One region of the Bacillus sp. GW823-FHT06B01 genome, then DNA from elsewhere that is predicted to be linked to it. Evidence: riboswitches for the same ligand, from Rfam matches in the RefSeq annotation. Region 1 holds a riboswitch; the other holds the start of a gene.
The links. Region 1 has a riboswitch for thiamine pyrophosphate ahead of tenA (thiaminase II). Riboswitches for the same ligand answer to the same signal wherever they lie in the genome.
Positions count from the first base shown of each region.

Region 2: linked by a shared signal. The riboswitch ahead of thiC (phosphomethylpyrimidine synthase ThiC) and the one ahead of tenA (thiaminase II) in region 1 are both predicted to bind thiamine pyrophosphate.

Region 1 is NZ_JBXAHR010000003.1:4,236-7,623, reverse strand. Features, by position in the region: gene AC1Q8N_RS13095 (ABC transporter permease) at 1-502, opposite strand, end outside; gene AC1Q8N_RS13090 (ABC transporter ATP-binding protein) at 502-1,251, opposite strand; gene tenA (thiaminase II) at 1,220-1,915, opposite strand; TPP riboswitch at 1,998-2,100, opposite strand; TPP riboswitch at 2,161-2,272, opposite strand; gene AC1Q8N_RS13080 (SH3 domain-containing protein) at 2,542-3,388, shown strand, end outside.
Region 2 is NZ_JBXAHR010000004.1:284,873-288,260, forward strand. Features, by position in the region: gene lldP (L-lactate permease) at 1-1,374, shown strand, start outside; TPP riboswitch at 1,446-1,561, shown strand; gene thiC (phosphomethylpyrimidine synthase ThiC) at 1,674-3,388, shown strand, end outside.

The DNA.
Region 1 (3,388 bases):
ATTTTAATTTAAGAAAAACATCTTTTTTCGTTGCCCCATACGTAACTAATAGCTCCTCCCATTCTTTTTTCGTACTGCGTAGTCCATCATACGTATTGACCGCGATTGGGAAAAACGTAATTAAAACAGTAACAACAACCTTACTCCAGATCGTATATCCAAACCATAAAACGAAGAGCGGAGCAAGCGCTGTAATCGGAACCGTTTGTGAGGCAACTAATAGTGGATAAAATGCTCTCTCCATCCAATTACTCGCATTCATTAACATCGCTAGCCCTACCCCAAGTACGATAGAAATAGCCACACCTATTAAAACGACCGATAAGGTTGCCGGCAAATGAACCGTAAATAATATATCTTTTAGTTTCCAGATCTTCATCACAATTGCAGACGGTGACGGTAAAATGTACATTTCGTCTACAATTCTTGCGCCAATTTCCCACATGACAAGTAAAATACTAGAAAGTGTAAGGGCAGGTAATAGCTCCTTCAACCGGTTCATCATACGAGTACCTGCCTTTGTAACATACTAAGAAGCTCATCTTTAAGCGCTAACACTTCAGGCTTATATAAATCTTTTCTTATTCGATTACAATCAAGTGGTACAACCCTCTCGGTTAAAGTAGTTATCGGTTGCTGCTCTACTACTAAAATTCGATTAGAAAGAAACAACGCTTCTTCCACATCATGAGTGATAAATAAAATTGTTTTTTCCCACTCTTTCCATTGTTCAAACAGCCATTCTTGCAAAGATGCCTTCGTTAAAGCGTCCAACGCGCTAAACGGTTCATCTAACAACAATATCTCCCCGCCTGTTAATAAAGTTCGAATAAAAGATACGCGTTGTCTCATACCACCAGATAAATCTTTCGGATATTTTGTCTCATACCCTTGTAAGCCAAATTTATGTAACAGTTCCTTTGCCTTTATTTGTGCTTCTTTCTTCTGTACACCTTGGCACTCTAGCGGTAGGGCAGCATTCTCAATAATCGTTCTCCATGGCAGGAGCATATCTTTTTGGGGCATATACCCTACAGGATGGCTCTTTATTTCTGTCAGCTCTATCTGTCCCGTACTTGCTTCTTCTAAACCTGTAATAAGGCGAAATAGAGTACTTTTGCCGCATCCACTCGGTCCAATAATACTTACAAACTCTTTATCTTGTATAGAAGCATTTAATTCATTGATGATTGGTTTCTCATCATAATGAAAAGAAACATTATGAAACTGTAGTATGTTCTTGCTCCTCAAATCCCCACATCTCCTTACGATAGGACATATCCCAGAATAAATATTCAAATCGACTGGAATATAGGAATATCTCCTCTAATCGATCTAGCTCTTTGTCAGACTTTCCAACTGCCATTTCATTTAATAAATCTATTAACCAAATACAAAGGCTACCGTATTCTTCTGAACTATATCCTTGAATCCACTCACCAAAGAACTCATGATCTCTTGCTCCAGGAATATCGTTTAAACGCTTTCCAATTTCCCAGTAACTCCACATACATGGAAGAAGTGCTGCTATTAATTCCGCAAGTGTGCCATTTTGAGATACAGACATCATGTAATTTGTATAGGCTAAATTTTTAGCAGATGGTTTTGCAGATTCTATCTCCTCTATAGAAATACCAAGTCTTTTTGCATATTGTTTATGGATCGTCATTTCTCCATTTAATATGCCATCAATTTGTTCAGCAAATTTCCCCATTACTTGTGGATTCGTTGCTTTTACAACACCAATCGCATATAGCTTTGCATAATCTAACAAATATAAATAATCTTGAATAATATAATACTGAAACTTATCTTTTTCTAATGTGCCATCTCCCATACCTACTACAAACGGATGATTATGGCTCATCTCCCAAACTGGTTGTACAGTTTCTAATAATCTATCGCAAAATTTCATTTCGCTATCCCCTTTCAATTTATATATCTAAATAAAAAACCACTTCTAAATAAGAAGTGGTTACAGCAAATAAAATTATAATTTATTCGTTGTTCCACTTCCCTTCGCTAGTATTACCTAGATCAGGTCTGTAAGGGTTAAGGATTATTCCTCTCTCAGCACAACAAGCACCCCTAGTGGTTTCAATATGAAATTTTCAAACAAAAAAGCCCCGTTTCTATACGCAAAGAAACGGGGACTCATTATTAGTGTCCGAATTGCTTCCCTACGCTAGCATAATCTAGATCAGGTAATGAAAAGGATCAAAGGCTTACGGCCTACTCTCAGCTGGCAACACCAGCTCTCCTAGCAAACTATGAAATTAACACTGTCAGTATAACATCGTAATAAGACACCATCAACTGTTTTAATTTTCCCAATTGTCAACGAAATAACAAAACTATATAATACTTATATTCTATGTTAGAAATTATTATCCTAATTAATTGGATAAAAAGGAATCATTATCCTTAAAAAATTTATTTTTATATTGAGTTCATATTACATTTATGTGAATACACCCACTATATTATATCTTTATACTATAATAAAATTACAACTATACAACTAGAGGAGGTCTCTATTATATGAATATGAAAGCTACTGCTTTAACAGCAACTACTGTCGCAATTGCCTCTTTACTTCCTTCTATGGGAGAAACAAATGTACAAACAGCCAACGCTGAACAATTATCTAATGTGAAAACTGGATATGTCAAAGTCGATCAAGTAGCCTTACATACAAAAGATAACGCAAATAGCTCTTCAATTGATACAATTCGCTTTAATACGAAAGTGAACATACTTGAAACAACTAATGGCTGGTATAAAGTATCTGTTAATAATAAAGTAGGTTACGTACAAAAAGATGCTATTCTACTAAAAAACAAACTTCAATCTAATAATCAATACATCGTTAATGCCAATGCATTAAACGTTCGTTCTGAACCTAATTTAGAATCTTCAATTTTAGATGTATTACCAAATGGGAAATTCGTTACCATTCAAGAAGAACAAGGCGAGTGGTATAAAATTTTACATAATGGCAAAACAGGTTACGTACAAAAAGCATTCGTGTCTAATGGTTCACAGCCGTTAGTAAAAGGCATCACAGTTCAAAATAATACGAAATACACAGTTGCAACACCTAAACTTAATGTACGTGGCAACGCTAGTACAAGTAGTGCACTACTTGGTTCATTACAAAATGGTACACAAATACAAGTAGTGGAAACTGTAGGAACTTGGTATAAAATTCGTTTTGGCACAGGATACGGATACGTAGCAAAACATTATGTGATGCAAAATCAATCACAAGCTCAAACGGCTCAAACTACTTCCATTCCAGCAGTTTTCAAATTCCCTACTCAAGGAAGAATTAGCTCAACCTTTGATATACGCTGGGAACAAATGCATTATGGTATAGATATTGCAG
Region 2 (3,388 bases), on a different contig from region 1:
ACAGGTCAATTCGATGTGATTCGTGCATCTGTATTATCCATTACGAATGACCATCGTTTACTCGTTATTTTAATCGGTTTTTCATTTGGAGCATTTTTGGAAGGGGCAGCAGGATTTGGTGCACCAGTAGCGATTACCGCAGCGCTTCTTGCAGGTCTTGGGTTAAATCCTTTATATGCAGCGGGTCTTTGTTTAATCGCAAATACGGCACCCGTAGCGTTCGGAGCGATGGGAATTCCGATTACAGTTGCTGGACAAGTAACAGGTATTGATCCGCATAAAATTGGACAAATGGCTGGGCATCAATTACCGTTCTTATCATTATTTGTTCCGTTCTTTATCGTATTTTTAATGGATGGATTTAAAGGGGTAAGACAAACATGGCCTGCTCTATTTGTAGCAGGTAGCTCATTTGCAATTACGCAGTTCATTACAGCGACATTCTTAGGACCAGAACTTCCGGATATTACGTCAGCACTAGTAAGTTTAGTGAGTTTATCGCTATTCTTAAAAGTTTGGCAGCCGAAAGAAATTTATCAGTCTAAACAAGCAAATAGTGAAGTAGCTGCGACAACGACGGCAACATCTATGCCAAAACTAACGGTAGGAAAAGTAGTAAAAGCATGGTCTCCATTCATTATTTTAACTGTGATGGTAGTCATTTGGAGCCAAAGTTTCTTTAAAGCGTTATTTGCTCCAGGCGGTGCTTTGGAAAGCCTTGTGTTTAAGTTTGAAGTTCCAGGCTTACACAATTTAGTAATGAAAGCAGAGCCAATTGTAAATAAACCGACGCCTTATGAAGCAATCTTGAAATTAGATATTTTATCAGCGACGGGAACAGCAATTTTAATTGCTTGTATCATTTCTATCTTTATTTTGAAAATGAGTGCAAAAGATGCAGTAGTAACATTTAAAGAAACGTTAAATGAGCTTAAGATGCCAATTCTATCTATCGGATTCGTATTAGGATTTGCGTTTATCGCAAACTATTCTGGTCTATCTTCTACATTAGCATTAGCACTTGCAGGAACTGGCGGACTATTCCCGTTCTTCTCACCATTCCTAGGCTGGATCGGTGTATTTTTAACAGGATCCGATACGTCAGCGAATGCACTGTTCTCGAATTTACAAGCGATTACAGCGCAGCAAGTCGGTGTATCTGAAGTACTTCTCGTTGCAGCAAATACAACGGGCGGTGTAACAGGAAAAATGATTTCTCCGCAATCGATTGCAATTGCTTGTGCGGCAGTTGGACTTGCTGGAAAAGAATCAGATTTATTCCGCTTTACAGTGAAGCATAGTTTATTCTTCGTAATTATTGTTGGTATTATGACGTATGTACAGGCATATTATTTAACGTGGATGATTCCATAAACAACAAAAGAAATAAAGTTTGCATTTTTCAGATTATAGTGTATGATGGGAAAGTATTGAAAATTAAATCAGTGATAAACTAGGGGTGCCTAACGTATGCGTAGGCTGAGAGAGAAGCGTGTGAACTTCTTAACCCTTTGGACCTGATCTGGCTCGTACCAGCGTAGGGAAGTTAACGGCTTTACATAATGATGTCTTTATGAGCCAGGTCCTTATTTTTTTATGGACCTGGCTCTTTTTATTTTGGCATACGCTGGCCATATCTCGTCCTTGTCACGTACAGGGGGGCAACAAAGGTTATGAAACAGCCTGTTTCAGCTGAGCAAATTGAATTGAAATCGAGTTTACCAGGAAGTAAGAAAGTGTATGTGGATGGACCATGCGCGGGTATGAAAGTGCCGATGCGTGAGATTGAACAAAGCGAAACGAACGGTATTCCGAATCCGCCAATTCGTGTATATGATACGAGCGGTCCTTATACTGATCCTGCGTATAAGGTGGAACTGGAAAAGGGATTGCAGGCGCCGCGCCACTCTTGGATCCTGGAGCGCGGAGATGTAGAAGCATACGAAGGGCGCGAAGTGAAACCAGAGGATGACGGTGTGAAAGTGGCTTTGAAACATACGCCTGTTTTCCCGCAAATGGATCGTCAGCCGCTTAGAGCAAAGCAAGGGGCAAACGTTACGCAAATGCATTATGCGCGTAATGGCATCATTACGTCTGAGATGGAATATGTTGCGATTCGTGAAGGAGTAGAGCCTGAGTTTGTTCGTAAGGAAATCGCGGAAGGTCGTGCCATTTTACCGGCGAATATTAACCATCCGGAAGCAGAACCGATGATTATCGGCCGTAACTTTCACGTGAAGGTCAATGCAAATATCGGAAACTCTGCTGTATCTTCTTCAATTGCAGAAGAAGTAGAGAAGATGACGTGGGCAACGCGCTGGGGTGCGGATACGATTATGGATTTATCTACAGGTAAAAATATTCATACGACGCGTGAGTGGATTATTCGTAACGCGCCTGTACCAGTTGGGACTGTACCGATCTATCAAGCGCTGGAAAAAGTAAACGGAATTGCAGAAGATTTAACGTGGGAAGTGTATCGTGATACGTTAATTGAGCAAGCTGAGCAAGGTGTTGATTACTTTACGATTCACGCGGGCGTATTACTTCGTTACATTCCGATTACTGCAAAGCGTACAACAGGTATCGTTTCACGTGGTGGTTCAATTATGGCACAGTGGTGTTTATTCCATCATAAAGAAAACTTCTTATACACTCATTTTGAAGAGATATGTGAAATTATGAAGCAGTACGACGTTTCGTTCTCTCTTGGAGATGGATTACGTCCAGGTTCGATTGCAGATGCAAATGACGAAGCACAGTTTTCTGAGCTTGAAACACTTGGTGAATTAACGAAGATTGCTTGGAAACATGATGTGCAAGTGATGATTGAAGGACCTGGGCATGTACCGATGCATTTAATTAAAGAGAATATGGAGAAAGAGCTTGATATTTGTCAGGGTGCGCCGTTCTATACACTTGGGCCGTTAACGACAGATATTGCACCAGGTTATGACCATATTACATCGGCAATTGGAGCGGCGATGATTGGCTGGTTCGGAACGGCGATGCTTTGTTATGTAACGCCGAAAGAACATTTAGGTTTGCCGAATAAAGATGATGTTCGCACGGGGGTTATTACGTACAAAATTGCTGCACATGCAGCTGATCTTGCGAAAGGGCACAAAACGGCTCATCAGCGTGATGATGCACTTTCAAAAGCTCGCTTTGAATTCCGTTGGCGCGATCAATTTAATTTATCTTTAGACCCTGAACGTGCGATGGAATATCACGATGAAACATTGCCAGCAGAAGGCGCGAAAACGGCTCATTTCTGTTCAATGTGTGGACCGAAGTTTTGTAGTATGAGAATTTCAAATGATATTCGTGAATATGCGAAAGACAATGATTTAGAAACGACAGAAGCAATTGAAAAAGGGATGAAAGA